DNA from 2 places in the Shewanella psychrophila genome. Region 1 is predicted to be linked to the other one. Evidence: predicted binding sites of a transcription regulator. Region 1 holds the regulator's gene; the other holds the start of a gene.

Region 1 (5,916 bases):
TTCCACTAAGAGTCACACTATTAGTCAGGATGTGACAATTTCTGATGTTACCGCATTAGCGAACCATAGAGATGGTAGGCTAGTGATCATACAAGAGGTAAGTGACACAGAGGTCAATAATAGGCTACTTAAATTAGCAAAGAGCCAAGATGTTTACTCTGCCTGTATGGAGTATTTGTCGGCTAGCGGGTTAATGAGAGTCACATCCGAAAAGCAATTACTGGCTCGGGTTTATTTCGATTTTGACAGTGATAAGCTAACTTCAGAATCCCGTGATATCTTAGCTAAAGTCGCCGCAAAGTTGGCGAATTCCCCGGATATGATTAGGCTTGAGGGAAATACCGATAGCAAGGGAAGTGTCTGGTATAATTATGCTCTGGGATTACGCAGAGCCGTAACTACGCAAGATTACCTAGGTAAGCAAGGGGTGAATGCTGTGCAACTTAAGAGCGAAAGCCTTGGCGAGGCTAAGCCTTTAGCCAGTAATGATAATGTCGAAGGCAGGAAAGCGAATCGACGGGTTGATCTCTTAGTCTCCCCCCAAGAGGACAACTAAGTTTATGTGTTAATTTCGATAAAGGGTCTGGGGGGCTGCTTCATCCTCAGATCTTAGCTCTCTTTCCCTGTGATCGCCTATTAAACTCCTAAGCATTGCCTGAGGCTAATGGCCTAGTGTGATTAGCCTACTTCTTAACTTCTTAATGATGGTGTATTTGTCTCTATGTTTGATGACTGACGAATAGCCGATACCTCCTTTTATCTCCTCTAGCATGAAGACAAATATCAGCCTGTGGTTTTAAGATAATTCCTAGGTCTTACTGCTGAGCATTTTATGGATTATGTGCTTTAGGGCAATAAAGAAAACTTACAAATAATAGCGCTGAATTTAGTGATTTATAAACTGAATTTATTAGCCATAAAGAGTGGTAAATATTCATATTTATTATCGGGTTAAGCTGGGTAGTTCTTAAGTAAGGCATCTTGTTAAAAAAAAGATCAAAATAAATCGATACAAGTGTTGGTTTTTTGAGTGTTTATCGTACACAATTCTGAATGTTGGACTATCTTTAAATTCGACTGTTTTTATGTGTCTCTACTTATTTCTGTGAGTTTTGTTCAGTGCGCTACGCTGGATTTTACCTAGTAGGAAGAAACGTAACAAACATCAAATAATAAAAATAAAGATAAGGGCTGAAAGGATGAAAATGCTCAAATTTGCACTTTACTGTGCACTACTACTACTCACCCCGTCGGTAGCTATCGCTGGGCAGCAATACTACGAGGCTAGAAGCGATGCCATGGGCGGTGCCGGTGTGGCCTCATCAAGCCGTGAGGGCGCTGGCTTCATTAATCCTGCTCTACTGGCCCTGCAAACACCTAAATTCAATAATTTTGCCATGTTACTACCCGTGATCGGAGCCGATGGTGCCGATAAAGATCAGATGATAGATAAGTTTGATTCCCTGCAAGACTCTTATGATGCACTAGATGCTGCCATTACAGTCGGTGATGCTACTTCAGTCGATCTCTATCGTGGTGAGTTAGTCACCGATCTCGAGTCTTTAAAAGATAACAATGCTTATGTGAGTACAGGTATTGGATTCTCTATCGTATTACCCACACATAAAATGCCCATGGCGGTGTTTTATAAGAGCTATATGGATGCCATTGGAGTCGCAGCCATTGCCCAATCTGATATTGATACTCTTAATGGGTTAGATCCAAATAATCCTTCAGAACTGGCAGACCTAGATTCACAGGGAGCTGTGGTTGCCGGTGTGGTTTCTGATTTAGGCGTAGCCTTGAGCTTTCCACTTTCAATTGTCAATATGCCCATTGCAGTCGGGGTATCACCTAAGCTTCAGCGTATAGATACCTATAACTATGCCGTTAGTGCGAATAACTTCGAGGCTAGTGATTTTGATGATTTTAAGTATAGAAACGACGAGGTCACTTTTAACTTAGATGTTGGTGTCGCCATGAAACCTGTAGAAGGTTTGGTTGTGGGGCTATCTGGTCGAAACCTTATTAGTCAGGATGTGGAGACGGTAGAAGCACAAGGCCGTAAATTTACCTATCAAGTTAAGCCACAATTTACTGCAGGTATCGCCTATGACTGGGACAGTATAAGTTTAACCTCAGATATCGATCTGAACGCCTATAAACGCTTCGAAGAAGTTGGTGGTACTCAGTATTGGCGCGTTGGTGGTGAGTTGAAAGCTACGGATTGGTTTGCACTGCGTTTAGGTTACCGTCACGATATGAAAGACACGACGGCTGATATTTACTCTTTAGGTACAGGCTTCGAATTTGGTCGAGTCTTTTATCTGGACTTTACCGGCATGGTCGGCAGCGATGATGCTATAGGCGGTGTTTTACAAACGTCATATCATTTTTAAATTTAAAGAAGTTTCGAGGGCGCTTCGCTACGAGTTCGCCAACAAGTTGGCTGCGAGCTAAAAGCAAAAGCTTTTCGCTTCTGACTTTTCTTGAACTCGTAGGAGCGAAGCTCCGTACTCGCACCTTCTCTTAGCCTAATTCCATTAATGACTTCACCGCCAATATCGTTGCACAGATTGAACATAATATGAGTGTTGCCTTGCGAGTCTTATCTTTATCAACATGCCCTATCAGTCTCCCCGCGACCACATAACCTAAGATCACCGAAGGCAGAAGCAATAGCGACAGCCATAGATGTTTGATGCTAAGCAGACCTGTGATCCCAAGAATCACAAGCGCGATCAGTGAGCTGAAGATGAAGAAAGCCGATAGGGCCGCACGAAACTGACGGGCATCTTTTCCTGAAAGCAAAATTGCCAGTGGTGGGCCACCGATAGCGGCAATATTACCAAATACACCAGATATCACGCCGGCGCCAAACAGGCTCTTGCGGTTAACGGCTATGTTGAACTTAAGCAAACTCAATATGACCGCCGTGGCAACGATGCCCGATATGGCCAGTCCAAGAATGGGTTGTGGTGCATATATCAATAGACCTGCCCCGAGAAAACCACCAGGAATGCGTCCAAGAAGGGCATATTGCAGCCCATTAAACTCAAGGGCACCTCGCTCTCTAAACAGGGTCAGCAAGGAGATAGAGAAGCCCATGATGATAACCGGGGCCGGTACTAGCTCTGGATCGACAATATACAGCAGAGGAGAGGCGACAATGGCTAAACCAAAACCGATAAGGCTCTGGGTCAAGGCACCACAGAAGATGATAAGGGAAGCTAAAGCTAATGTGGTTGGATCTATCATTGAAAGCACGGCATTTTCTCTCAATTGTACTGTGATGGTTAAGGCGTTAGCCTTGTTAATTAATATGAAAGGCTTCGATATTAATCTTTTAGTCGGGCTCGATTGTTTCTGCAGGGTCGAAACTAGTGTGGAAGCAAACAGGGATCGCAATGCGATCCCTGAAACTGACTGAACAAGATTTAAGTGAGTATGATTACTCTACATCTTCCCATTCGATACCCATCTGATCCATCAAGCGCTTCACTTCAGCAGGGATAGTATCAGGCTTATCTTTAGACAAGTCATCATCGTTAGGCAGAGGTTGGCCTGTGTATGCATGCAAGAATGCCTCGCAAAGCAATTCACTATTGGTGGCATGACGTAGGTTGTTAACCTGACGACGGGTGCGCTCATCGGTAAGAACCTTAAGTACCTTCAAGGGAATAGAAACAGTAATTTTTTTTACTTGTTCATTCTTCTTGCCGTGTTCAGCATATGGGCTAATATAATCGCCATTCCACTCAGTCATTGACTCACCTGTATATTCAAAATTCGGGGCAGATTTTAACCCTTTAAATTGTGCAGTCAAATTATTGCCTCTTATTTATGACAATTGCAAATAGATTTCCATATGTTTGGACGTCTAAACGTCTATATTTGGTTGACGCTGGGCTTTCCCTTAGGTACATTTAGACGTCCAGACATCTCCTGTCCAATTTTTGTTGGGAGGAAGGTGTTCAGTAAATAGTTCTAGGAGTAGTAGATGACCGAACGTAAGTTAGCCACAATTGCAGTGCGTCAAGGGATTGAGTCCGATACCCAACATGGTGCCGTGGTGCCTCCCATCTATTTGTCGACTAACTACTCTTTCGATGGGCACAAGAACCCCAGAGATTTTGACTATAGCCGTTCGGGAAATCCGACTCGTTCTATTCTCGGTGATGCCATCGCTGGACTGGAGAAAGGCGCAACAGGTGTGGTGACTTGTACTGGCATGGCTGCGATCACATTAGTGACTAGCCTGCTTGGTCCCGATGATCTGCTAATCGTTCCCCATGACTGTTATGGGGGAAGTTATCGTCTATTTACTAACTTAGCCAAGAAGGGGGCCTTCAAGCTTGCTGTGGTGGATCAGACTGACAATATAGCACTGGAAGCCGCTATTGCCCAGAAGCCTAAGATGGTCTGGTTGGAAACACCATCGAACCCTTTACTGCGTGTCGTCGATATCGAAGAAATTTCCAAGGCGAGTAATGCCGTCGATGCCCTAGTCGTTGTCGATAATACGTTCTTGTCTCCCATTTTACAGCAGCCACTCTTGCTCGGTGCCGATATTGTTATCCATTCGACTACTAAATATATCAATGGCCACAGCGATGTAGTCGGTGGTGCTGTCGTCGCTAAAGATGCCGAGTTAGGTGAGTTATTGCATTGGTGGTCTAATACCTTAGGCCTAACAGGATCTGCTTTTGATAGTTATCTTACCCTACGCGGTATTCGTACCTTAGCGGTACGTATTCGTGAACATCAGGCTAATGCACAACGGGTGTTAGCGGTATTAACTGCCAGCGAGGCGGTCGATAAAGTTTACTATCCAGGTCTTAGTGATCACCCTGGTCATAAGATTGCTGCTAAGCAGCAAAAGGGCTTTGGTGCCATGCTCAGTTTCGAGCTTAAAGGCGGAGAAACGCAGTTGGTAGCTTTTCTTGACAAATTATCTGTGTTTTCTGTCGCAGAAAGTTTAGGTGGGGTAGAGAGTTTAGTCGCAGTTCCTGCGACAATGACCCACAGAGCTATGGAGCCAGAGGCTCGAGCAGAAGCTGGGGTAAAAGAGACCCTAATCCGTCTTTCAGTGGGTATCGAAGATGCCGACGATTTAGTTGCCGATATTGAAGCTGGACTCGCTGCAGCGGCGAGTTGTTAATCTCGGTAGATAGGAGTTAAAGATGGCGCGTTGTCATTTGCACAAATTTGGTGGTTCTAGCTTAGCGGATGCAGATTGCTACCGCCGTGTTGCTCATATCCTTCTCACTCACGGCAATAGCGATGATCTCGTCGTTGTATCGGCCGCAGGTAAGAGCACCAATTTTCTTTATAAATTATTGGAACTCAAAGACACTGGTCAGCTATGGCAGGAAGAGTTGCAGGTGTTAATCAGCTTTCAACAGAATCTGATCGAACAGCTGCTTTCTAACGAGCAGGCCAGAAGCCTGAGAGAGCGTTTGTCTATCGACAAGTATCAGCTCATCAGTCTGTTTTCTCTAGAGTCGTTAAACGAGTATAAAAGAAGTGAAGTGGTGAGCTTTGGTGAGCGTTGGTCCGCTCGTCTCTTGGCTGCTTTACTCAGAGAGTCCGGCGTTGCAGCATCAGATGTCGATGCCAGAAGCTTGTTGCTAGCCGATGAAGGAGGCGTGCCGCAGATCAGACTCGATGAATCTCGATCACGAGTTCAGAAAACCCTTGGTGAGCATCCCAACGAAAGATTGATTATCACAGGCTTTATCTGCGCCAACAGCCGTGGCGAAACCTTACTACTAGGGCGTAATGGTTCAGATTATAGTGCGACCTTGATTGCCAGTTTAGCTAATATCGAACGTGTCACCATCTGGACTGATGTGGAAGGTGTATTCAACGCCGATCCAAACAAGATTAACGATGCCAAACTACTTAAGAGCCTAT
Region 2 (5,916 bases), 2.0 Mb from region 1:
GCTCTAAGGTGCGGATCTCTTGTTCGGAATAAAGGTTAGATTGAGTCACCACCATATGAGCCACAGCCGCTCCGGTGATACCACTCAACTGCCTCTCTGTGGTTCGCTCCAGGTTCGCCAGCTCCTGTACATTGATAATATGAGCCTCACCGAGCTCAGCTTCAATCAGACAAGCTGCCATTTTTGTCTCGGCGTATTCAGGAGTCAGATACTGACTGAATATGCCCTTGAGTAATTTAAGCTTGGGCTCAATTTCAATATCTCTGGGTAAGGTATCCATAATGGCTTCATCTTCTGCCACACGCTCGGCCATCACATCCATAAACTCCGCATTATAACGCTTCTCCTCCCCAGACATCTTAGAGTACAGACTGCCTAATACCAGCGCCGAAATGTTCGCAGCCATGGACCAGAAAGCCCCATGGCTGACCTTATGCATCTCGGTTCCCAATAGATGCTCAGGATGTAGCCAACCAATTCCGAAGGGACCCGTTAACAAAATATCCGCATTGATCCAGCCACTCTTCATAATCGCAGGTAAAAGCAGACAATAGGCCCAGATACCAAAGCCTGCACACAGACCGGCAAATGCCCCCTTTGATGTGACTTGAGGCCAATATAAACCGGCAATAACCAAGGGCAGAAACTGCAACACGGCGCAGAATGAGATCATGCCCATGTTCACCAACATGTAGGACTCGCCCAAGTAAAGGTAAAACATCTGCCCAGCCCCCAGCACGATAAAAACAGCCAACCAGCGAGATTGCAGCAAATACTTCTTCAAGCGGCTGTCCGGCCTAAACCACTGAATGAGAGGCAAAACCAAGTGGTTACTGAACATGGTCGATAAGGTCATTCCCGACACCATGAGCATAGCCATAGAAGCAGAAAAACCACCGATGAACACGAATATGGTCAATAGTTCTTGCCCGGCTAACATAGGAATAGACAACATATAACTGTCTGCAGTTTCAGGTCCTAGCAGCAGCAAGCCTGCCGCCGCAATCGGGGTGACAAACAGGGTCATCAGGATTAGATAGATAGGCAGCCACCACTGCACTTTTTTGACATGATTAGGATCCGGATTCTCCACCACCATCACATGAAACTGGCGCGGCAATAACATAAAGGCTGTTCCGGCTAATATGAGGTAACTAAACCAAGTGACAAATGCGGGCTTCGACGACATCTTAGCCGCAGCCTCAGGCATCTTCTGCTCCAATTGAGCAAAGATATCTAGGGGAGAGTCGAACATCACGAAACAGATAAATACCCCGACGGTCAACATGGCCGCTAGCTTAACAAGGCCTTCGACCGCCAAAGCCAACATCATGCCAGGGTGTCGCTCGGTTGGATCCAGATGACGGATACCGAACACTATGGTAAACAGGGCGACACCCAGCCAAACCAGCCAAGCGATGGAGAGTTTAGCCTCGACTTGCAAACCCAAAAGCAAGTCGATAGACGTATTTATCGCCTTAAGTTGCAGGGCTAAATAAGGCACTATTCCGATCATGGCAACTAACGCGGCGAGCCCAGCCAGCGACACACTACGATTAAATCTGGCCGAGAGAAAATCGGCGATACTGGTCACCCTGTAGATCTGCTTAATCAGCAAGATACGTTGCATCAAGGGCCAGATAACTATCATCAACAAGGTCGGCCCCAGGTAAATAGATAGCATCAATATACTGGATCGAGTGGCGATACCGACACTGCCAAAGAAGGTCCAGCTAGTACAATATATGGCTAAGGACAGAGCATAAACTGCGGCACTGGTGGTGAGTTTTTGTGCTCTCTCGCTACCGGATTCGGCCCAGGCAGCAATCACATACAGCAAGCCCACATAAGCCAATATGATCAACAGCAGACTCGTCGCACTAATCATACTGCCACCTCGACTTTGAAAGTGAGAGCAGTACACGAGTCACTACCGCATTCAGCACTCGTCGCAGGAACGGCAATCACATACAGCAAGCCCACATAAGCCAATATGATCAACAGCAGACTCGTCGCACTAATCATACTGCCACCTCGACTTTGAAAGTGAGAGCAGTACACGAGTCACTACCGCATTCAGCACTCGTCGCAGGAACGGCAATCACATACAGCAAGCCCACATAAGCCAAAATGATCAGCAGCAGACTCGTAGCGCTAATCATACTGCCACCTCGACTTTGAAAGTGAGAGCAGTACACGAGTCACTACCGGATTCAGCACTCGTCTCAGGAGCAGCAATCACATACAGCAAGCCCACATAAGCCAATATGATCAACAGCAGACTCATCGCACTAATCATGTCACTACCTTGGCTTTTACATAAACCCCTTTATCTTGGATAATTGAAGGGGTTAGACCACAAAGCACAGGCTTTACCAACTTAACGAGAGGTAGGAGATTTGATTGAGGCTCCAATACATGTCTACACATCATCGACTAACCTACTTAGTCAAAGCATATAAAAATAAAATTAAAGACAGCCAAATCAGTGTGATGCTCAGCAACATGCTAGATAGGCTGAATACAATGTTGCTGGCGGCTGGCCATGAGACAATAAAAAACCACATTATTAGGGCCAACAGTCTGAAGGCTGCTTGATTATTATTTTTCCTCCACACCACACTTCTCCTGTAAAGAGCCTGTTTAAAGCATAGTTCAGACCTTAAAAGAGTGGAAAAATCATTCACAAATAAGTCAATATACAAGGCGATAGAATACACAATATGGCGACTCGACACAGATACGTGTCTGGTTTAGTATAGACGTCTATACGTATAAACATCCAAACGACACCACGCAGTGGTTTCAATAGAGATGCAGCGCAGATCTATTAAGGCAGGTAGAATTTATGGCCAGTGTCACCCTCAGTACCCAGAAATTAACTAAAGAGAAAGGTCAACAGCTCACCTTAAAATTGACCCGACAACTCGAACAAGGGATCCTCATTCTCGATGGCGCCATGGGCACCATGATCCAGGACCTTAAGTTAGAAGAGGAAGATTTTCGCGGCGAACAGTTCAAAGACTGGCATAAAGATGTAAAAGGCAACAACGACATGTTGGTGCTCACCCAAGCCGAAGCTATCAAGGGTATTCATAAACAATACCTGCTGGCTGGCGCCGATATTATCGAGACCAACACCTTCAACGCGACGCCCATCGCCATGGCTGACTACGACATGCAGGCGTTCTCGGCTCAGATAAACCTTGAGGGGGCCCGACTCGCCCGCGCTGCTGCCGATGAAGTTGAGCAAGAGACTGGTCGCAGCTGTTATGTAGCCGGTGTACTCGGCCCAACTAACCGCACCTGTTCTATTAGCCCGGACGTGAACGACCCTGGATACCGAAATGTCACATTCGATGAGCTGGTCGAGGCTTATGTCGAGTCTATCAATGCCCTGATTGAGGGCGGTGCCGATATCATCATGGTAGAAACCATTTTCGATACCTTAAACGCCAAGGCCGCCCTGTTTGCCGTCGAGACTGTTTATGATGATCTGGGTGCACGCTTGCCTATCATGATATCCGGTACCATTACCGATGCATCTGGCCGCACCCTGACCGGGCAAACCACCGAAGCCTTCTACAACTCACTACGTCATGTTAAGCCGCTATCTATTGGCCTTAACTGCGCCCTGGGGCCTAAAGAGCTGCGCCCTTATGTGGAAGAGCTATCTAAAATTTCCGAGTGTTTCGTCTCGGCTCATCCAAATGCGGGCCTGCCCAATGAGTTTGGTGGCTATGATGAGACCCCCAAGCAGATGGCCGATATTATCGGTGAGTGGGCCGAGGAAGGCTTCCTTAATATAATCGGTGGCTGTTGTGGTACCACGCCGGATCATATCCGTGTCATCCGCGAAGCCGTAATCAAATACCCTGCCCGTCCGCTACCGGACATCCCGGTGGCCTGTCGCCTGTCTGGTCTTGAGCCGCTGACGATTGATGAGAACTCGCTGTTTCTTAACGTAGGTGAGCGTACCAACGTCACAGGTTCGGCCAAGTTTCTGCGCCTTATCAAGACAGGTGAATTCGAAGAAGCGCTATCGGTAGCCCGTGATCAAGTAGAAAACGGCGCGCAGATCATCGATATCAACATGGATGAGGGTATGCTCGACGGCGTCGAGATCATGCACAAGTTCCTCAACCTTATCGCCTCCGAGCCCGACATATCTCGTGTGCCGATTATGATCGACTCCTCTAAATGGGAAGTGATCGAAGCCGGTCTCAAGTGTATTCAGGGTAAAGGTATCGTTAACTCCATCTCGCTTAAAGAGGGAGAAGAGAAGTTTATCCAGCAGGCCACTTTAGTTAAGCGTTACGGCGCCGCAGCCATCATCATGGCGTTTGATGAACAGGGGCAGGCCGATACTAAGGCACGCAAGATAGAGATCTGTACCCGCGCTTATCGGGTATTGGTGGATAAGGTAGGCTTCCCGCCGGAAGATATTATCTTCGATCCCAATATTTTCGCCATCGCCACAGGTATCGAAGAGCACGACAATTATGCCGTCGACTTTATCGAGGCCACCCGCGAGATAAAACGCACCTTGCCCCACGCCATGATCTCGGGCGGTGTATCTAATGTTTCCTTCTCTTTCCGTGGTAACAACCCGGTGCGAGAGGCCATTCATGCTGTGTTCCTTTATCACGCGATTCAGGCTGGCATGGACATGGGTATCGTCAACGCTGGTCAATTAGCCATCTATGACGATATCGACCCAGAGCTAAAGAAAAGCGTCGAGGCCATAGTAGGGAATTTCCCTTGCACCGCTGTCGATAAGAATGGCGATGCAACCAATAACACCGAGCTGTTATTAGAAGTGGCGGAAAAATTCCGCGGTGACGGCAGTCAAACTGCCAAAAAAGAAGATCTAGAATGGCGCAGCTGGGAGGTCAATAAACGTCTGGCTCACGCCTTGGTTAAAGGCATCACAGATTATATCGACGAAGACACAGAGGAGGCGCGAGCGGCAGCAAGCCGTCCCCTGGATGTGATTGAAGGCGCCTTGATGGACGGCATGAATGTGGTTGGCGACCTATTTGGCTCGGGCAAGATGTTCCTGCCTCAGGTCGTTAAGTCTGCCCGTGTGATGAAAAAAGCCGTGGCTTATCTGAACCCTTATATCGAACTCGAAAAGACTCCGGGTCAGTCAAACGGCAAGATTTTAATGGTCACAGTAAAAGGTGACGTACACGATATCGGCAAGAACATCGTCGGCGTGGTGCTGGCCTGTAACGGCTATGATGTTATCGATCTTGGAGTCATGGTACCGGTGGAGAAAATCATCGAAGTGGCCATAGCCGAAAATGTCGACATAATAGGCATGTCTGGGCTTATCACCCCGAGTCTGGATGAGATGGTGCATAACGTTAAAAGCTTCCATAAGGCAGGTTTAACCATTCCATCTATTATCGGCGGCGCGACTTGCTCGAAAATTCACACCGCGGTGAAAATTGCCCCTCACTCGCCGACAGGTGCCATCTATATCGCCGACGCCTCCCGCGCCGTGCCTATGGTGTCAAAGCTGATTAATAACGCCACAAGGCAAGCTACGATAGATGAAGCTTATCAAGAATATGATGTGATGCGCGAGAAGCGCCTGTCGCAAACCAAACGTAAGATTATTACTTCTATCGAAGCAGCCCGAGAGAACCGCTGCAAGCACGACTGGGAGAACTACACCCCATTTGTGCCCAATCAGCTAGGCCGTCAGGTATTCGATGACTACCCATTGGAAGACTTAGTCGAGCGTATCGACTGGACGCCCTTCTTCCGCAGTTGGGAGTTACATGGACATTTCCCTAAAATCTTAACCGATAAAGTAGTCGGCGAAGAGGCGACTAAATTGTTCGCCGATGGTAAGGCTATGCTGAAGAAAATCATCGATGAGAAGTGGCTCACCGCCAAAGCGGTTAT

Evidence for each region. The regulator MetJ, encoded in region 1, represses methionine synthesis genes. The targets are predictions, from matches to a motif close to TAGACGTCTAGACGTCTA.
Region 2: metH (methionine synthase) is a predicted target of MetJ. The motif match lies at 2,760-2,777, and genes of this name have one in related genera.

Annotation. Positions count from the first base shown of each region.
Region 1 covers NZ_CP014782.1:3,386,305-3,392,220, reverse strand. Annotated here, with positions in the region: gene sps_RS14585 (OmpA family protein) at 1-556, shown strand, start outside; gene sps_RS14580 (conjugal transfer protein TraF) at 1,200-2,399, shown strand; gene sps_RS14575 (sulfite exporter TauE/SafE family protein) at 2,530-3,267, opposite strand; gene metJ (met regulon transcriptional regulator MetJ) at 3,452-3,766, opposite strand; gene metB (cystathionine gamma-synthase) at 4,001-5,161, shown strand; gene sps_RS14560 (bifunctional aspartate kinase/homoserine dehydrogenase II) at 5,184-5,916, shown strand, end outside.
Region 2 covers NZ_CP014782.1:5,409,351-5,415,266, forward strand. Annotated here, with positions in the region: gene sps_RS23575 (sodium:solute symporter family transporter) at 1-1,888, opposite strand, end outside; gene sps_RS28595 (hypothetical protein) at 1,885-2,025, opposite strand; gene sps_RS28600 (hypothetical protein) at 2,022-2,162, opposite strand; gene sps_RS28605 (hypothetical protein) at 2,159-2,299, opposite strand; gene metH (methionine synthase) at 2,849-5,916, shown strand, end outside.